Regions from separate parts of the Arthrobacter sp. FW306-1B-F12A genome, predicted to be linked through region 3. Evidence: riboswitches for the same ligand, from Rfam matches in the RefSeq annotation. Region 3 holds a riboswitch; each other region holds the start of a gene.
The links. A riboswitch is a leader RNA that binds a small molecule or an ion and turns the genes downstream of it on or off. The one in region 3 is predicted to bind cyclic di-AMP.
Positions count from the first base shown of each region.

Region 1 (3,267 bases), on a different contig from region 3:
TGGAATTGGGATCGTCGATCCAGTCGACGGGAACTTCGTGGACCCGGAGCCCGCAGCGTTCGGCGAGGACCAGGAGTTCGGTGTCGAAGAACCACGAGTTATCCATGGTGTGCGGGAGGATCTGCTGGGCGACGTCTGCCCGGATCGCTTTGAAGCCGCATTGGGCATCGCTGAAGCGGGCACCCATGAACGAGTGCAGCATCAAGTTGTAGCTGCGCGAAATGAACTCGCGTTTGGGGCCGCGGACGACCCGCGAGTTACGGGTCAGCCGTGTGCCGATGGCGAGGTCCGAATGGCCGGAGATCAGCGGCGCCAAAAGGGGCGCCAGTGCGGCGAGGTCAGTGGAAAGGTCAACGTCCATGTAAGCCAGAACGGGCGACGGCGATGCAAGCCACACCCTGCGAAGGGCGTTGCCGCGTCCCTTCTCGTCAAGGTGGACAACCGCGAGCTCAGGCAGTTCCCGGGCTACGCGCTCCGCGATTTTCAACGTGCCGTCCGTGCTCGCGTTGTCAGCCACGGTGATGCGGAAGCCATGCGGGAAGGATTCGCGCAAGTGGCCGTGAAGCCTGCGCAGGCACTCTTCGAGATCGCGTTCCTCGTTGAAGACGGGGATGGTGACGTCGAGGACGGGGATGGCGGTGTGGGTGTCCACGGGGGCGCGCCGCCCCGTGCCGCGCTGGATGGGAGTGCTGGGTTGGATGGGAAGGCCCGGCGGCACCACCGCGGGGTCCTTCAGGGTTCCGGAGGTGGATTCGATGAGCGTCATGTATCCAGAGTGCCGTTGCCGAATATGAAGGCTTTAGGCGGAACCTGTGACGTGGCTGTGGATGTGTGACCAGCGTGGCGCATCACTTGCCTGGCCAAGAAACGGAGAGGCCCGCCCCGGAAGGGACGGACCTCGACGTACTTTGTGGTTGGCTCTTGGCTTAGTACCAGTTGTGGGCCAAGTGGAAGGACCATGCCGCGGACGGCGATCCGTAGCGTTCCTTGATGTAGTTCAGGCCCCAGCGGATTTGCGTCTGGTAGTTGGTCTGCCAGTCGGCGCCTTCGGACGCCATCTTTTCGGCCGGCAGCGACTGCCCAATGCCGTAAGCGCCACTGGAGGCGTTGGTGGCAGTGGTGCGCCAATCCGATTCCTTGTTCCACAAGGTGATCAGGGCCGACATTTCGCCCTGGCCCCAACCGTAGGAGGGAAGGATGCTTGCGGCGTAGGCCTGGGCGCCGGAGGGATCATCGACGGCGACGGGTGCAGCCGGTGCCGCTGGAGCAGGGGGTGCAGCGGGTGCGGCCGGTGCGGCAGCCTGGGGCGCGACGGCGGCCGGAGCGGGCGCGGCTGCCTGGCTTGGCGTCGACGCAGCGCTCGGCGTGGGGCTCGCGCTTGCGCTCGCCGACGGCGTGGCGGTGGCCGAAGGCGTGGCTGAGTGATCCACCGTGCGGGATTCGGACGTGCGGCTCATGTCCTGGGCGTTGATGGCTTGTCCGGCGGCCTGGGTGGCAGCGCCTGCGCCGAGGAACACGGCAACGACGCCGGCAACAACTGCCATGCGCTGGCCGGTGCCGAGGTTCGAGGCGGCTCGCCTCAGCGTGGAACGTGACTTGTTTCTCCGGGCAGGTTCGCCGCGGTGGCGCGCAACAGGGCGCGACTGATCCTTGGAATCAGACATGGTGATTGCCTCTCGACGCCTGCGGAGTTAGCTGTCGGATTCGGATGAGGTCATCCGGCCGTGGCCACGGCGGAACGTGGCGGCACGGCTTCACCCCTAGGGCTGGCTCAACATGAGCGCTTGCCCGGAGACCTGGGTCCCCCGTCTCTGCCTGGACTGTTGGGCACCGGGGAGTGGCAGAGCTCGGCGCCTACCCGGCGGTGGCCGGAATGATCCAGCGCACCTATTCGACGGTACAGGAGGATCCAGCTTAAGTCACATTTAGGTAACGGAGATCACGACGCCGGTGCGTCGACTTGCGCGCGCCGCGCACCGGCGTCGTACTCTTCTGGTTCGCCCGTCAGGCCGGGGCAGTCCTGAGCGCCGGGAGCCGCACCGCGAACTCCGTCCGGCCAGGCCGCGACGCCACTTCGACCGTGCCGCCGTGCGCCTGAACGATGGATTCCACAATGGACAAGCCGAGGCCGGAGGTGCCCTCGGAGCCGGACCGGGCGGCGTCGGCACGGGCAAAGCGGGAGAAGATCCTGCCCTGGAATTCAGGCGGGATGCCCGGGCCGTTGTCGGTCACGGTCACCACGGCGCTGCCATCGGCGGAGCGCATCACGCCCGTGACCACGGTGGTTCCCGCCTCGGTGTGCTTGCGGGCGTTGGAGAGCAGATTCGCCAAAACCTGGTGGAGTTGGGTGGTGTCGCCGCGGACCGTGAGGGGCTCATCCGGGAGCTTGAGCTGCCAGATGTGCTCGGGGGCCATGACCTTCTCGTCGCTGACGGTCTCGATCACCAACTGCGTGAGGTCCACATCGGTGAATTCCGGGGCCTTCCCTTCGTCCAACCGGGCCAAGAGAAGGAGGTCCTCCACGAGGGTGGTCATGCGTTCGGACTGGCTCTGCACCCGGCCCAGCGACTTGCGCCCGTCTTCGGTGAACGTCTCGGTCATGCGCAAGAGTTCGGTGTAGCCGCGGATGGCGGTCAGCGGAGTGCGTAGTTCGTGCGACGCATCCGCGACGAATTGGCGCACCTTGGTTTCGCTTTGCTGGCGGGCCTCGAGGGCGCTCGAGACGTTGTCCAGCATCAGGTTCAAAGCATGGCCGACGCTTCCCACTTCGGTGCTCGGATGGGCCGCCGACGCCGGAACACGCACCGCGAGGGCCACTTCACCGGCGTCGAGCGGAAGTTTCGACACCTTGGTGGCGACGTCGGAGAGTTGCTCCAAAGGCCGCATGGTACGGCGGATCAGCACGGTTCCGGCCAGCCCGATCAGGACCAGTCCGCCCAAGGAGACCAGCACCATGGTCCAGACGAGGGAGGCCTCGGTGTCCTCTTTCGAGGCGAGAGGGAGACCTGTGATGACAACATCGCCGTATGGAGTTTCGGTGGCCACCAGCCGGTAGCCGCCAGTGGACAGCGTGCGATCAACCGGGCGGCCATCGGACGGGAGCGCCGACAGGATTCGGGCGTCGCTGGGCGACAACGGCGCACGTGTGGCATCGGAGGACAAGAAGCCGGCATCACTGCTCACCTGGCCTGCAAGGATGCGTGCATTGAGCGTGCCGATGCTCTGGCCGCGGGGGTCCAGCGGGTCCGGACGGCCGCCAGGGTTGCC
Region 1 is NZ_JBYSXD010000045.1:14,195-17,461, reverse strand. Features, by position in the region: gene AC3WJU_RS17940 (bifunctional glycosyltransferase family 2/GtrA family protein) at 1-766, opposite strand, end outside; gene AC3WJU_RS17935 (aggregation-promoting factor C-terminal-like domain-containing protein) at 927-1,664, opposite strand; cyclic di-AMP (ydaO/yuaA leader) riboswitch at 1,667-1,840, opposite strand; gene AC3WJU_RS17930 (sensor histidine kinase) at 2,005-3,267, opposite strand, start outside.
Region 1: another riboswitch for cyclic di-AMP. It lies ahead of AC3WJU_RS17935 (aggregation-promoting factor C-terminal-like domain-containing protein); the one in region 3 lies ahead of AC3WJU_RS03560 (hypothetical protein).

Region 2 (3,267 bases), on a different contig from region 3:
CTATGTAACCGGGGCTATTTAGCCACCAACGCGGATGAAGACCGGGCCGGAGCCGACATTGACGCTGTAAAGGGCGGTGGTGCCACCGTTCCAGCCGCCGTGGACTGCCATGCCGTTGCCGACGTAAACAGCGATGTGGGCCATGCCCATGCCACCGTTCTGGTAGTAGACCAGGTCTCCCGGCTGCGCTTCAGCAGCGCTGACCGTACGGCCAAGGGAGAGGTAGTCTGCCGGCCAGCCGTGGAAGTTGATGCCAACAGCGGCCAGGGAGTTCGAGGCCAGGGCAGTGCAGTCCTGGGCAACGCCAAGCTGAGCGTAAGCTGCGGCAGCAATCGCTGCGCCCTTGCCGCTGGCAACCTTCGTGGCGGGCGAAACAGCAGCGGTCACAGAAAGCGTCGAGGAGCCGGTAGCGGCACCCGTGGCAGCCTGCGAAGCCGGAGCGGCTTCCTGGGTGGCAACCGGAGCTGCGACAACCGGAGCAGCTTCGGTGGAAACCACCGGGCGTTCGTACTTGATGGCGACGGAGGAGTCGGCCGAAATGCTGGCTTGGGCGATGGACTGGACTTCCAGGGCGGAGGTCGAAGTGGACTCGCGGGGAACGTTGGTTTCTGCAGCGTTGGCTGCGATACCGCTAGTGAGCACCAGACCGGAAGCAGCTGCGATAACGGCTGCCTGACGGCCTACGCCACCGGCGTTGCTGCCGACAGTCTTAGCGATAACGGCAAGCGAGTTGGTCTTGGTGACCACGGCACGGTGGCGCGCAACAGTAGAGCGTGAAGACACGTTAAGAGGCCTCTCCCTATGCCCGCGAGGTAAGCTGTCGGATTCGGATGGGAGTCATCCGGCCACACTCCTCCCTCTCGGAAGTCGTGCGACTTAACCCCAAGGCCATCGGTGAAGATGACCAAAAGTGGGTCCCCCGCCTCTGCCAGACGATGTTTTGCGAACGGAACCTCGGGCAGTGGCAGAGCTAGGCAATCCACCCGAGTGCATCAACTCTCTAAAAGTTGATGCGAGTTAGACGGTACATGAGTTTTGGCTGAATGTCACATTCAGGTCACGGAGCGTGACAAGCATGCGAGAGACTTCCATCGGATTGGCTACAGCCAGCCCAGGGGGTCAACGACGTCGCCGTTGACCATGACTTCAAAGTGGAGGTGGCAGCCCGTGGAGGCGCCCGTAGTGCCGCTCAATGCGATGACATCGCCTCGGCCAACCGTTTGGCCCACCTGGACGTTGAACGACGACAAATGGTTGTACGTGGTTTCCAGGCCGTTGCCATGGTCCACCACAATGCGGTTTCCGCCGCCATACGGATGCCAGCCGGCGAAGGTGACCTTGCCGGCCGCGGCAGCATGGACCTGGGTGCCGCACTGGGCCACGAAGTCCTGGCCGCGGTGGAACTCCCCCAAACCGCCCGTGATGGGATTCACGCGGTAGCCGAAAGGCGAGGCCGTGGTCAGGGTGTCCAGGGGCGCCCCCAGGGTGCCCTTGGAGGACGAGGTCTTGATGGTGCCGACGGACTGTGCGCTCAAGAGCTGCTTGAGCTTGCTGTCCGGATCCGCCGTGGTTGACACTGCGGCACGGCTGAAGTCGATCGTGGCGCTTGCCGCGGCCGGAATCTCGGGCTGGGTGCCCACAGCCGAGGCGGCCTGGCTTGAATCCGCCGTGGCCGTCATGGCGCCGGTGCCCGGCATGGCGACTGTCAGGATGAGGCCCGTCGTGGCGAGGGCCACTCCGGCCTTCTGTCCCGCTCCGCTCGCGGCGGCGAATTCGGCCATCTGTCGCAAAGGACCCTTGCGGCGGCGAAGTTCGCGATGGGGATCGCGCGGCCGCTCGTGCTCGACGGCGCTTGTGCTCCGCAGCTCAGCAGTAGGACCGGACGCGCGCCTGCGGCCCCTGGTGTTCTGCGTGGTCAAGGTTTTCCTCTCTGGCAAGCCTGCGAAGTTAGCTGTCGGATTCGGGCCAGAGAGATCGTGGACCCGGTCCGCGCGAAGGGCACGAAACGCAAGGTACCCGGAGGGGCCTTGCGTTGTTTGCACTTCCGCTACGGACTTCACCCCAAGGCCGTCTTTCGACAGCCGATGGTGGTTCCTCCGTTTCTGCCAGTGAATGGACTAATCCACCTGATCCGCTGGCAGAACTCGGCTTCGGATCAGGTAACGCTTTGGTATCGGCGCCAGTATTTAACTATAGGGGATTAAGCCCCACGGTAATAATTTCGTTATCTTTGCGGGCGACCCCGCCGGGCCGGCTAGGCGACCGTGACAAACACGTGCGAGGCGACCTCAGGCGGCAGCTCCAGCGCGCCCTCGATATTGGGCACGCGAACGGAGATGTACTCCCCTACGCGCTCCAGGGACACCCTGGCGCCCGGGCGGATTCCGCCCTCGTCCAACTGGACCAGAAGTTCCGGTTCCACCTGGATCGGTTCAGCCAGCCGGCTGACGGTGACCCGGTTTTCAGGTGAATATTCGTTCATCGCGTCAAGAAGGTTGACCACGCCATCCGTAAAGGCGTGGGACGCGGCTCCACCCAGCGCTTCGAGTCCGGGAATGGGTTTGCCATAGGGCGATTCCGTGGGGTGGTCCAGCAACTCATAGAGCCGCCGTTCCACGCGCTCACTCATGACATGCTCCCAACGGCACGCTTCATCGTGCACGTAGGCCCAGTCCAGTCCAATGACATCTGCCAGGAGCCGTTCGGCGAGCCGGTGCTTGCGCATGACCTCGGTGGCGCGTTTCCGGCCCGTTTCAGTCAGCTCAAGGTGCCGGTCGTTGGACACAATCACCAGGCCGTCGCGCTCCATCCGCCCGATCGTCTGGGAAACGGTGGGGCCGGAGTGCCGCAAGCGCTCGGCGATGCGGGCGCGAAGAGCCACGATGTTCTCTTCTTCAAGCTCCAAAATGGTCCGAAGATACATCTCAGTGGTATCGATCAGATCCGTCATCCAGCTCAGCTCCTCGAGCGCAGTATCTTGCGTATTTTCGCCAGCTCCAAGCTTAGCTTATTTGGAATTACTCCGGATAATTCCGGCGCTTGTCCACCGCCCGGTCCGCCGTCCTCTCCTGAGCCGGCCGAACAATGGTTTCCACGTGGCGGACTATGACACCTTCGGTTCTGCCCCCGACTGCGGCGTCAGGCAGAATTGGGGAGTCGAAGGGGCAGCTTGCCACCTGCCACGACCCATCTAGGCCGCTACTTCACCATTGGAGCATCCCGTGAGCGACAACAGCATCACCATCCCCGCCGATTTGCTGCCCAAGG
Region 2 is NZ_JBYSXD010000029.1:29,771-33,037, reverse strand. Features, by position in the region: gene AC3WJU_RS14495 (NlpC/P60 family protein) at 19-783, opposite strand; cyclic di-AMP (ydaO/yuaA leader) riboswitch at 789-955, opposite strand; gene AC3WJU_RS14490 (M23 family metallopeptidase) at 1,101-1,919, opposite strand; cyclic di-AMP (ydaO/yuaA leader) riboswitch at 1,922-2,129, opposite strand; gene AC3WJU_RS14485 (iron-dependent transcriptional repressor DtxR) at 2,255-2,950, opposite strand; gene serC (phosphoserine transaminase) at 3,222-3,267, shown strand, end outside.
Region 2: another riboswitch for cyclic di-AMP. It lies ahead of AC3WJU_RS14490 (M23 family metallopeptidase); the one in region 3 lies ahead of AC3WJU_RS03560 (hypothetical protein).

Region 3 (3,267 bases):
ATCCGATCGCGGCGACCCTGACGCACCGCTCCGCCGCACTGCAGGCTACTATCGGGGTCGATTCCGTGCTTTTCAGCGCCGGGACTGAGACGCACTCGGTCCTGTTGTTCCGCGAAACGGGCGGACGGGCAGAGCATGCCCAGGTCCTGGTCCACTATCAGCTGGAACTCGCCAAGCGCGCCGGCCGAAAAGTGGACCGCGTCATTCTTGGCATCAGCGAGCCGTTTGCGGCTATTCGCCAACTGGGCCGGGCGTACCGGCAGTCGAAGCTCGCGGCCCAGGCTGCCGCCGTCGATCCTCCGCTCGGCGAGCTCGTGGACAGCCGCTCGGCCGGGATCTATCAGTTGTTCGAACGGCTACAGGCGCCCGGGGGCTGGGACGATTCGGGTTCCGTGCACTTCCAGGAGATCGAGGACGCCGACCGCAACGGCGAGCTGCTGCCCGTGCTCGAACTGCTTTACGACAGCGACGGCTCCGTTCAGGATGTGGCCTCGAAGCTCCACCTGCACCGCAGCAGCATCTACAACCGACTGGCCAGGGTCCGCCAGCTTATCGGAGCGGATCCGCTGAATGGCGCCACCCGGCTCGAACTCCACGCAACGCTCAAGGCGCGCCGCTGGGCTGGCCGACCGCGGATTTGAAGCGCAGGTACCGGAAACCGCGCTGGCCTACTTGTTGAACTGCCTCAACTGAAGGCTGCAGCGCCAGCGGTCCGGGCGGTGCTGAATCATCTGCGTCCGGGTGTTCCGGCAGCACCGTCCGTGCCACTCGACGGCAAATGCTCGATGCCCTCCCATCCTCACTGCAGTGCCTTGGTTGCTGCGTCCAGAATCGACCCAAGATCGACGCCCGGTTGGGTAGGCGGTGGCGTCGGTGTGGGGCTGGCCGGGGTCCGCGGCTTCCAAGAACCTGTGGGTGCGGGAGTCGGAGACGCTGGATCCGTCGGATCCGGTGTCGGGGTTGGGCTAGCGGGTCCGGTCGGACCGGGGCTGGGAGCAGGCGCAGGCTGGGCCGGAACCGGGGTGGAAGGAACAGGCGCCGGGGTGAGGCTTGGGGGCAGCGCTGACGGGAGGGCAGGAACCTGAACGGAGATCGACGGTGCAGGGACGCTCGACGATTCGACAGCTACCGGTCCTTGCGGCGAATGCTGCGCCGGGTCCCCGGCCTGGCCGGACTTGGCGCTCGGGGTAGCTGCCGAAGGTGATTCCGCAGCGCTGGGGGAGGTGCTTGGCGTCGTGGAAGGAGCGCCGGATTGCGTGGAGTCCTGGCTGTCTGCGCTGGCAGCGTCCTGGGCACGGGATTCCTGGCCGAAGAAGGGCAACTCGAGGGCTTGTCCCAGGGAGCCGGCGGCCAACAAGATGCCTAGGGCACCTGTCACCACTGCCATTCGGTTGCTCATCGTCCGGACGGCGGCGGCCTTCTTGAGGACGGCGTGTGGTTCACGGCTGAAGGAGGAACCGGTAAGGGTCGCCGGACCGGCGCCGGCGCGGGTTGCCGCGGGAAGTGCCGTTGTGGCTGCGTTCTCGGTTTTGGCCGACTCTGCTGCCGCGCGAGCCAAGGTCGCAGCAGACACCGTCGGTATGGCCGCAGTGGCCGGCTCAGCTGTCGCAGGAGCCGCGGTCTCGGCAGCGACAGTCGGTATGGCCGCAGTGGCAGGTTCTGCCGCCGCGGCAGGCACTGTTTGAATGGCCGCAGTTTCGCTGGCTTCTGAGGCCCGCTTCCGTTCGGCTGCGCGGGCGGCCGCGCGCGTTGTGGGTGCCGCCGTCGTCGGTGTTGCCGTGGGGGTGGGCGCCGCCGTCGAACTCAAAGGTTCGGAAGCCGCCGCAGCGATGAACGGTTCGCTGTCTGTGGCCCGACGACGTCCGGTTGGTTTGGTGCTCTCGCCCGCCACTTGGGCACGGCGAGGCTGATCCATGGTTGGGGACATGGTGATTGCCTCTCAACGCCTTCGAGGTTAGCTGTCGGGTTCGGACGAGGCCGTCCGGCCGCGCGTGGCGGCTTCACCCCAAGGGCCTGAAGTGGGCCCGGAGACTCTGGGTCCCCCGTCTCTGCCGTGGGTCTGGCGGATTCCGGGTTGCGGCAGAGCTCGGCGTCAACCCGGAAGCGGCCCGGTTGGGGACTGGGTCGCCCCTCGACGTTACAACAGCCGGCATGCAATGTCACATTTGAATAACGGGCGCGGTGACCCGTTTTTGCCCGGCCTGGCCGGCGATGAGTCCCGCGACGTGTTCGGCGTCGCGGCCGACCCCGCCCACGAGGCCGGAGGTCAACCCGTATTGGAAGGGCATGCCCACAAAGAACAGTCCTGGGAGTTGTTCCACGGCGCCCCGGAGGGTGAGCGGCCAGCCGTCCTCATCCGTGGGAAGTCCTTGGATCCAGCCAAAGTCCGGTTGGTAACCAGTAGCCCAGATGACCGTGGACACCGGTATCGCGTGGCCTTCATCGGTCAGGGGTTGGCCATCGCGCGTGCCCTTCAGGCGTGGTAGGCGGGTGACTCCCGCGGCGTCGAGCTCCCGCGTTGAGGTCCGGATCAGTGGCGCGCCGTGCTGGGTGAACCCGAGCGCGACCTTGCGGCCGATAGGGGTGGATCTGTTCAGCACCTTGTGGATGAAGAGCCACCAAAGCCCGCCGGCGTATCGCGTCACGGGGCCCGGAATGTGGAACGGAGGGTTTCCTGCGATGTAGGTGCGGTGCGTGGGTGCGAGCTCCAGGGCGATTTCGACGCCGGAGGTGCCGGAGCCGACCACCAGGACATCTCCGGGCGGAATTGAGTCCGGGTTGGAGTATTCCGCTCCGTGCAGTTGGTGGATGCCTGGATCGAGATCCCTGGCGAACGCCGGGACCCGTGGCTGTGTATTCGGGCCCGTGGCAACAACAACGTTTCTCGCCAGGATCGACCCGGCGATCGACTGCACCCGGAACCGGCCGTCCTCCCGCTCGATGCCGACGACGCGGGCGCCATGGCGTACCGGGAGTTCCCAGTTCGTGGCGTAATTCTCGAGGTATTCGGCCATGGCGTCTTTGCCGGGAAAGGTCCCCCGGGCGGCTGGAAATGGCAGGCCGGGAAGGGAATCGTGCTGCGCCGGGGTGAAGAGGCGCAAGGAATCCCATCGGCTCCGCCACACGTCGCCGACGCGGGCCTGCGAGTCCAGGATGAGGAAATCTTGCAGGTGTTTCTTCAGGTGGTATCCGGTGGCGAGCCCCGCCTGCCCTGCGCCCACAATTACCGTGTTCACTGCCTCATTGCTGTCCATCGCGAAGCCTCCT
Region 3 is NZ_JBYSXD010000004.1:103,113-106,379, forward strand. Features, by position in the region: gene AC3WJU_RS03555 (PucR family transcriptional regulator) at 1-641, shown strand, start outside; gene AC3WJU_RS03560 (hypothetical protein) at 800-1,915, opposite strand; cyclic di-AMP (ydaO/yuaA leader) riboswitch at 1,930-2,075, opposite strand; gene AC3WJU_RS03565 (flavin-containing monooxygenase) at 2,160-3,254, opposite strand.